DNA from 4 places in the Kitasatospora sp. NBC_01302 genome. Region 3 is predicted to be linked to each of the others. Evidence: riboswitches for the same ligand, from Rfam matches in the RefSeq annotation. Region 3 holds a riboswitch; each other region holds the start of a gene.
The links. Region 3 has a riboswitch for cyclic di-AMP ahead of OG294_RS23725 (LysM peptidoglycan-binding domain-containing protein). Riboswitches for the same ligand answer to the same signal wherever they lie in the genome.

Region 1 (2,189 bases), 380 kb from region 3:
TCGGCGAGGCGCCGGTCGCGCCGACCGTGCCGAGCACCGTGCCGGGGGCGACCTCGCCCGCGGTCACCGCGATCGAGGCCAGGTGGCAGTACCAGAGCTCGGTGCCGTCCGGCAGGGTCTGGACGACCCGGTAGCCGTAGGCGCCGGACCAGCCGGCCGAGCTGACGGTGCCGCCGGCGACCGCGCCGACCGGGGTGCCGGCGGCGGCGGCGAAGTCCAGGCCGGTCCGCAGCTGGGCCCAGGGCGAACCGGACGGGGCCACGGTGTACTTGGCCAGCGGCAGGCGGGCGGTGACCGGGGCGGCCGCGGCCTCGGCCTGCGCGGCGGCGGCCTGCGCGGCAGCGGCCTGCGCGGCAGCGGCTTCCGCGGCGGACCGGGCGGCGGCGGCCTGCGCGGCGGCGTGCTCCTGCTCGGCCTGGGCGGCAGCCTGGGCGCGGGCGGTGGCCTCGGCCTGCGCCGCGGCCTCGGCCTGGGCGGCGCGCTTGGCGGCGGCCTCGTTGGCGGCCTCCAGCCGGGCGGCCTCCTCGGCGGCGGTGCGCTGGTCGGCCTGCTGCTGGATCCGGGCGGCGAGCGCGAGGCCGGGGTCGGCGGCGCCGTCGGACTGAGCCGCGGCCTGCTGGTCGGGAGCGGTGAGCGTGGTGGCGGGCGCCGGCACCGGGGTGGTGGCGGCAGCCGCGGCGGTGGCCGACAGGCCGGTGGCGCCGAGTGCGGCGGCCATCGCGGTGACGACCGTGGGGGCACTGCCCAGCCGGAGGCCGGCGGAGTTGGCACCGGCGCGCGCCTGGCGGGGCACCTTGGGCCGGGCGGTGTCCGCCGTCGCGTCGGGGTGGTCGAGCAGGCCGGTGGTGCCCGATTCCGTGTGGCTCTCCGGGGAGTGCGACAACGCCACGGGGGCGCGCTCCTTTCCTTCCCTCGCGCCTACCGGGTTAGCTGACGGGTTCGGAGCAGGAAGGTCTCCTACGGTCCGACCTGGACCGCAACGGCCCAGGACGATCCGATTCACCCCAAGGAACGGTGGTTCCCCGGCTCCCGGCCCAACCCGAAGGCCAGGTCCGTGGATTAGGCGACGGCGCACGGTGCCGTTTCGGGTACGGCGTTGCCGACCGCGCTGCGTTATCAAACGTTAATCCCAGGAGCGCGCGATTCCAAGCCGCTCCGGTCGAACGGGCACATTCCCCGGGCGTCATGCTCCCGTCATGCCGAGAACCGCCCGGGCCCGATCTGAGTAGTCGTACTCAGGTGCGCAGCACGGCAGTTGGCCATCCTTCAGGTATGACTTCCACGGTTCAACCACGGACCACGTCCGCTTATTACGTGCAGGCGATCCTCTCCTTCGCCCTCTCCGCCGGCGGCCTCGCGGTGGGTATCGCCTACCTGCCCATCAGCTCCTGGATGCGGGCTTTCCTCGCGCTCGGCCTGCTCTACGCACTGACCTCCGCGTTCACCCTCGCCAAGGTGGTCCGGGACCGCCAGGAGGCCGGCGAGATCGTCACCCGGGTCGACCAGGCCCGGCTGGAGAAGCTGCTCGCCGAGCACGATCCGTTCCGGGCCGAGGGGCTGTAGGGCCTGCCCGGCGCAGCTGTGCGGAAGGGGTTGACGGCTATGGCTATTAGCCATAGCTTTGTGGGTGTCGGCAAGCCGCCGGCACCCACCGTTCGCCAGGCCAGGAGGCCGCCATGAACGCCACCACCGCCCCGCAGACCCAGTTCCTCCAGCTCCCCGGCGGCACCATCGCCTTCGACGACACGCTCGGCGCCGACAGCCGCGGCACCTCCGGCGAGGACAGCACCCCGGTGGTGCTGCTGCCCGGCATGCTGGAGCCGCGCGCCAGCTTCCGCCACCTGCGCCCGCTGCTGCTCGCCGCGGGGCAGCGCGTGATCACCATGGACCTGCGCGGCCTCGGCGAGTCCTCGTCCGCCTGGGACGACTACTCCCCCGCCGCGATCGCCGGGGACGTCGTCGCGCTGCTGGACCACCTGGGCATCGAGCGGGCCGTCCTGGTCGGCCACTCCTACACCGGCGCCACCGTGCTCAAGGCCGCCACCACCGCCCCCGAGAAGGTGGCCGGGATCGTCCTGCTGAACGCCTTCGTCGAGCAGCCCGAGGCCGGGGCGCTGAAGCGGGCGCTGGTCCACGTGATGGGCAGCGCGGTGATCGCCTTCCCGAAGTTCTGGGGCTTCTACCTCGAC
Region 2 (2,189 bases), 3.9 Mb from region 3:
CGATCGCATCAGCTGCTCGGCGGTGGCCGCCTCGGCCTCGCCCCGGTGCAGCCTGCGGCAGCAGTCGGCGTAGCTCGCCGGCCGGCCGCAGGGGCAGGGGAGAGACCCGTCGGACGCGGCGGGCGCGAGGGCGGGGGCGGGCCTGGCCGGGCGGGTGCGATTGCTGCGCTTGGACATGACCCCATTCTGACGGGCCCCGGCGGTGCCCGGTGACAGTCCACCGGGCACCACCTGACCGGGCACTCCCTAGGAGGGGAGCTGCAGGTGCTGCCCGGGGAAGATCAGGTCGGGGTTGCCGCCGACGGTGCCGAGGTTCTCCTGGTAGAGCTGCTGCCAGTTGTCGACGTGGTGGTCCATCGCGATGGCCCAGAGCGAGTCGCCGCTCTGCACCGTGTAGCCCTGACCGGCGTCGCTCTGCCCGGTCGGGGCCGCCTGGCCGGTGGTGGGGCCGACCGGGGCCGCGGGCACGGCCGGTGCGGGTGCCACGGGAGCGGTCGGGGTGGTGTCGCCGACTGGGATCTGCGTGCTGCCGGGGGCGAGCGGGGACGGGGTGGTCGGCGCGTTGCTCTGCTGTGTGCCGGGGGCGGTCGGTGCGGCCGGGGGCGTGGTCGCCGTCGGGTTCGGGCTCGCGCTGGGGGCGGGCGTGCTCGGCGCGGGTGCGCTCGGGGTCGGCGAGGCGGTCGGGGTGGTCGGGCCGCTGGTCGGCGCGGTGGAGGGTGCGGTGGTCGGCGCCGTCGGCGTGCTGCTGGGCGTCCCCGTCCCCGTCCCCGTCCCCGTGCCGGGGGCCGGGGTGGTGGGCGCAGCCGGCGTGGTGGCCGTCGTCGTGGGCGTGGGGCTCGGCGTGGGTGCCGCGGTGGGCGCGGTCACCGGCGCGGGCGAGCCGACCGGTGCGGGGGTACCGCTCGCGGGCGGCGTGCTGGGCGCGGTGGGCGCCGCAGGCGCGGTCGTCGGGTTGCTGCTGGGCGTTCCGGTCGGCGCGGCCAGCCCGGCCACCGCCGCGCAGCTGCCCCAGACGCTCGGTCCCTGGCTGGCGAGCAACTGCTCCGCCACGGCGATCTGCTGCGCCTGGGTGGCGTGCGAGGCCTGCGCCGCGTACTGGTCGCCGCCGTTCGCGACCCACTGGCGCTGGGTGAGGTGCAGTCCGCCGTAGTAGCCGTCGCCGTTGTCGGCGGTCCAGTTGCCGCCGGTGACGCACTGGGCGAGCGAGTCCCAGGTGGTGACCGGCGCGGCGTGCGCGCCGGTCGCGGTGAGCAGCGGCAGGGCGACGCCGACGCCGGCCACGGTCGCGGCGGCCACGGCGCGATCGGTCTGGGTCGGGCGGCGGTGCCGGCCCGGGCCTGAGAACACCCCGGATATGCCCATGGAACATCCCTCTCCGCACGCCTGCGAGGTGAGCTGTCGGGTTCGGGCCGGGAGGCTGGCCCGGCCGCCCGCCCGGACGGATCCGGCGGACGGCTTCACCCCTAGCCGCGTGGGGACGGCGCTGAACCTGGGTCCCCCGCGCCTGCCCAGAAGTCGGTGATCGAGGACCCGGAGCGCGGTGGGCAGGACTCGGCGTACCTCGTCCGGGCACCCGCGTCGGCGGGTTGCAGGGAGACTAGACGGATCATCACTCCGATAACAACCCCGCATCGCACACGTCACACAAGAATCACGGAAGCTGCGCGGTGCTCCGTATCGACACCTCTTGCGCGTACTGCGTCAGGTCCGCCCGCCCGACGGGTGACGAACCCGCCCGGCGGGCGGGTGTCCGCCGCTAGGTTGGGCGCTGGAACCGTCATCGACCGACGGACCGTCAACTCGACGCAGAGGAGAGGCCCATGGCCGACGAGGCCAAGATCCGTGAGCTGTTCGCCTCCCGGATCAACGGGGTGCTGGTGACCCTGAAGCGGGACGGACGGCCGCAACTGTCCAACATCCGCTACGCCTACGACCCGGCGAGGGAGCTGATCCGGGTCTCCGTCACCGCGGACCGGGTGAAGGCGAAGAACCTGGCCCGGGACCCGCGGGCGAGCCTGTACGCGACCAGCGAGGACTTCTGGACCTGGGCGGTGGCCGAGGGCACCGTCGAGCTGACCCCGGTGGCCGCGGCGCCCGACGACGACACGGTGGAGGAGCTGATCGACCTCTACCGCGCGCTCGACGGCGAGCACCCCGACTGGGACGACTACCGGGCCGCGATGGTCCGC
Region 3 (2,189 bases):
GCGAGTCGAGAATCTCACGGGCGACGACGACATCAATGGACGGCACGAGGCATCTCCTAGACGGAAGCGGTCCTGCGGACGTGGAACGGAGTCGTTACGACCAGAGCCTAACCGCACCGGCCGCCCGGGCCGTCCAGGCCTGGGTGCCGTCTCACGGTGTGGCTCGGCTACCCGCGAGTAGTTCACTCGAAAGCGCGCGGGGCGTCGCCGGGGCCACGTCCCGGGGCACCCCGCGCGCTTTCGTCGGCCCGTCAGCCGAAGTGCAGCTGCTGGCCCGGCATGATCAGGTTCGGATCGCCGCCCACCGTCGAGTGGTTGGCCTGGTACAGCTGCTGCCAGCCGCCGGTCAGGTGCTGGGCCCGGGCGATGGAGGAGAGGGTGTCGCCGGCCTGCACCGTGTAGCCGTGACCGGCCGGGGCGGCCTGCGCCGCAGCGGCGGGCGCGGCAGGAGCGGGGACCTGGACGGGGGTCTGGACCGGGGCCTGGGCGGGAGCCTGGGCAGGGGCGGCGTACTGGTTGTACACGCTCTGGTGGCTGGTCCAGTACCAGCCGCCGTCCTTCTGGTACCAGAACACCTTGCCGTCCGCGTCCCAGCCGGCCTTCCCCGGGAAGTTCGGCGCGGCCGACTGCTGAGGCTGCGTCTGCTGCTGGGGCTGGGCCTGCTGCTGGGGCTGCGGCTTCGACTGCCGGGTCGCCGACTGCTCCTGCGGCGCGCTCTGCTGCTGGGCCGCGCCCGAGTCGGCGCTCGCGTCGAGGGCGGCCGAGGCGCCGCCCTTGCTCAGCCCGGCCTTGACCGAGCAGACCGGCCAGGCGCCCGGGCCCTGGTCCGCCAGCACCCGCTCGGCGACCGAGATCTGCTGGGCCTTGCTGGCCTGGTTGGCCTGCGCGGCGTACTGGGTGCCGCCGTACGCGGCCCAGGTCGAGGAGGTGAACTGCAGGCCACCGTAGAAACCGTTGCCACTGTTGATCGACCAGTTGTTGGTGCTCTCGCAGTTGGCGACCTGGTCCCAGACCGAGACCGGGGCGGCGTGCGCGCTGGTCGCGGTGAGCAGCGGAACCGCGAGGCCGACGCCGGCCACGCCGGCCGCGGCGATCGCCTTCTCGGCCTGGGTACGACGGCGGTGCCGGCCATTGCCAGTGAGCAGCATGAAGCTATCCCTCTCCGCACGCCTGCGAGGTGAGCTGTCGGGTTCGGGCCCGTGAGGTTGGCCCGGCCGCTGACGCGGCTTCACCCCTAGCCGTGGGAGACGGCAGAAAATCCTGGGTCCCCCGCCCCTGCCCGGGTGTCGGTCGGTGTCCCGGGAGCGCGACGGGCAGGACTCGGCGTTCCGCACTCCGGGGTTCGCAGCAGCGAACTCCAGGGAGGGTAAGCAGATTGACGGACCGATCACAAGCTCATATCGCGTACATCACATGAAAATTACGGAGCGCGATCGATCGCCTACCAACTGGTCTTGTTTGTCCGGGTTGATGGTCATTCAGACCGCACCGGACAACGGACTTCGACACGCCGTCAGAGCTGCCGTTCCGTCACTTCGCGGCAGCTTCGGGCATGAACGAAACAGGGAGTTCGCGCAGGCCGCGCATGATCAGACCGCCACGCCACCGCAGTTCGGCGGGGTCCGCGGCGAGCCGGAGATCGGGCAACCGGGTCAGCAGGGTGGCGAGTGCAGCCTGGCCCTCAAGTCGGGCCAGCGGAGCGCCGATGCAGTAGTGGATGCCGTGCCCGAAGCCGAGGTGCGGGTTGTCCCGGCGGGCCAGGTCAAGGGTGTCGGGGCGCTCGAACCTGGCCGGGTCCCGGTCGGCCGCCGCGAGCACCACCAACACCGGGTCCCCCACCGGGATCCGCACCCCGCCGATGGTCAACGGCTCGGTGGCGAACCGCCAGGTGGCCAGCTCCACCGGGCCGTCGAAGCGCAGCAACTCCTCGACCCCGGTGGCCAGCAGCCCGCGCTCGCCGCGCGCGATGGACTCCTGCAGCCGGGCCCGCTGGAGCGGCTGGTTCATCAGTGAGTACAGGCCGTTGCCGATCAGATTGACCGTGGTCTCGAACCCCGCGAACAGCAGGATGAACGCCATCGCCGCGGCCTCGTTCTCGGTGAGGTGCTCACCGTGGTCGCTGGCCCGGATCAGACCGGAGATCAGGTCGTCCCCGGGGTCGGCCCGCTTGCGGTGGATCAGCTCGGCCA
Region 4 (2,189 bases), 2.0 Mb from region 3:
CGGCGTGCTGCTCGCCGCCCGCCTGGCGGTGCCCGTGGTGGCCGCGGCCCTGGACGTGCCCGGCGCGGTGGCCGGTGCCGTCGAGCACCTGCGGGCCACCGGCTCCCAGCGCCCGGCGCTGGCCCCGCTGGTGATCGGCCCCGAGGCCCCCGAGGACCTGCTGCTCGCGGCGTGCGAGGAGACCGGCTGTCCGAGCGCGGCCGCACTCGGCGCCTACCCGACCCTCGGTCAGCTGATCGCCTCGGCCTACCTGGCCGCGCTGCCCGAGCCGGTGGCCGAGCCGCTGCCGACCGAGGAGCTGCTCACCGAGGAGCCCGTCGCCGGCGAGTGACCCCCTGACCAACGGCCCTGCCGGCCCGCTGATGGCCCCGCTCCCGCCCAGGAGCGGGGCCATCGGCATGTCCGGAGCACGGTTCGTCGGCCGGTCGGTCAGGGCGCCCCGGAGGTCCGTTGACGGGCCGATGGCGCACATGTGGTGAATTGGTGACGATTCAGTGTCCAGTCGGGAAGTGGTGGACAGGACCACCCCGCCGACCGATTGGTCGGCGTCGCGAGCTGACGCGATGACAGAAGGGGTAAATCGGACATTCGGTCGATGTCGACCAGTGCGCCGGACCGGGCCGTTCGCCCCGCCGACAGCCGGTCAGGGCGCTCCGGTCCGATCGGCCACCCCCTTGATCACCAAGGCCGAAAACGGACAGCCCATCAGCATCACCAACCCTGAGCCCACGGCACATCCCGTTTCCCGCAGGCACATTGCACGCCCCGGCCGGACCCCTCCCCCGACGCCCTCTCAGGTCCGCCGCCGGGGCGATCTTGAAGGTTCCATGGTGGGCCTGTGACGGCCATCACAGCTGTTTGCGGATTCAACTTATCTCTGTCTAACGTGCTCCCCGTTCGTGGTCACACGGACCCAGCACAGCCGGACGCCGAGTCCTGCCACCGGATGCGCTGGCAGCGCGAAAACGCACCACGGCAGGAGCGGGGGAACCAGGTAAGCCGCCCCGGCACCCGGTCTTCGGACCGAGTGACCGGAGCTAGGGGTGAAGCCGCGCAGCAGCGCGGCCGGGCAACTCCAGTCCGAATCCGACAGCTCACCTCGTAGGCGTAGGAGAGGAACGCGTCTTCATGCTGCCCACCACTGGCACGACCCGTCCGTCCCGCACCGCTCGCCGAGCGATCGCCGCCACCGGCCTGCTCGGTCTCGGCCTCGCCCTGCCGTGCATCACGGCCACCACCGCCTCCGCGGCGCCCGTCTCCACCTGGGACAAGGTCGCCCAGTGCGAGAGCAGCGGCGACTGGAGCATCAACACCGGCAACGGCTACTACGGCGGCCTGCAGTTCAGCGCCTCCACCTGGGCCGCCTACGGCGGCACCCAGTACGCCCCGCAGGCCGACCAGGCCACCAAGGACCAGCAGATCGCCGTCGCCGAGAAGGTCCTCGCCGACCAGGGCCCCGGCGCCTGGCCGGTCTGCTCCGTCCAGGCGGGCCTGACCCAGGGCGGCGCCCCCGCCGCCGTGAACCCCGGCGCCCCCGCCACCAGCGCCCCGGCCCAGCCGAGCGCCCCGGCCCAGAGCGCCCCGCAGTCCTCGCAGTCCTCGCAGAGCGGCAGCCAGGGCCACTGGAACCACCAGTGGAACGGCACCAAGAACTCCGGCGGCCAGACCTACACCGTGGCGCGCGGCGACTGGCTCTCCACCATCGCGCAGAGCCACCACGTGGCCGGCGGCTGGCAGAAGCTGTACGAGCTCAACAAGTCGGTCCTGACCGCCGGTCCTGACACGCTCTACCCGGGCCAGCAGCTGAGCCTGGGCGGCTCGGCCAGCGCCGCCCCGAGCAGCGACAGCGCCCCGGCCGCCAGCACCCCGGCGCCGGCCGTCAACGCCCAGACCACCGCCTCCACCACCGCCGCCACCCCGGCGCCCGCCTCCGGCGCGATGGCCACCGCCGTCGCCTTCGCGGAGTCGAAGGTCGGTCAGGCCTACATCTACGGCGGCACCGGCAACGGTGGCTGGGACTGCTCCGGCCTGACCCAGGCCGCGATGGCCTCGGCGGGCATCTCCATCCCGCGGGTGGCCGCCGACCAGGCCGCCGCCAGCACCCCGGTGTCGATGAACAGCCTGCAGCCGGGCGACCTGCTGTTCTGGTCGAACAACGGCCAGAACTCGGGCGTCTACCACGTCGCCAT

Region 1: another riboswitch for cyclic di-AMP. It lies ahead of OG294_RS22050 (M23 family metallopeptidase); the one in region 3 lies ahead of OG294_RS23725 (LysM peptidoglycan-binding domain-containing protein).
Region 2: another riboswitch for cyclic di-AMP. It lies ahead of OG294_RS06845 (LysM peptidoglycan-binding domain-containing protein); the one in region 3 lies ahead of OG294_RS23725 (LysM peptidoglycan-binding domain-containing protein).
Region 4: another riboswitch for cyclic di-AMP. It lies ahead of OG294_RS32690 (transglycosylase family protein); the one in region 3 lies ahead of OG294_RS23725 (LysM peptidoglycan-binding domain-containing protein).

The regions. Positions count from the first base shown of each region.
Region 1 covers NZ_CP108404.1:5,073,225-5,075,413, reverse strand. The annotation lists gene OG294_RS22050 (M23 family metallopeptidase) at 1-889, opposite strand, end outside; cyclic di-AMP (ydaO/yuaA leader) riboswitch at 901-1,076, opposite strand; gene OG294_RS22045 (YiaA/YiaB family inner membrane protein) at 1,273-1,563, shown strand; gene OG294_RS22040 (alpha/beta fold hydrolase) at 1,677-2,189, shown strand, end outside.
Region 2 covers NZ_CP108404.1:1,534,604-1,536,792, reverse strand. The annotation lists gene OG294_RS06850 (YchJ family protein) at 1-177, opposite strand, end outside; gene OG294_RS06845 (LysM peptidoglycan-binding domain-containing protein) at 247-1,296, opposite strand; cyclic di-AMP (ydaO/yuaA leader) riboswitch at 1,365-1,531, opposite strand; gene OG294_RS06840 (PPOX class F420-dependent oxidoreductase) at 1,821-2,189, shown strand, end outside.
Region 3 covers NZ_CP108404.1:5,450,068-5,452,256, reverse strand. The annotation lists gene eno (phosphopyruvate hydratase) at 1-46, opposite strand, end outside; gene OG294_RS23725 (LysM peptidoglycan-binding domain-containing protein) at 252-1,148, opposite strand; cyclic di-AMP (ydaO/yuaA leader) riboswitch at 1,154-1,302, opposite strand; gene OG294_RS23720 (cytochrome P450 family protein) at 1,531-2,189, opposite strand, start outside.
Region 4 covers NZ_CP108404.1:7,455,788-7,457,976, reverse strand. The annotation lists gene OG294_RS32695 (hypothetical protein) at 1-331, shown strand, start outside; cyclic di-AMP (ydaO/yuaA leader) riboswitch at 957-1,121, shown strand; gene OG294_RS32690 (transglycosylase family protein) at 1,129-2,189, shown strand, end outside.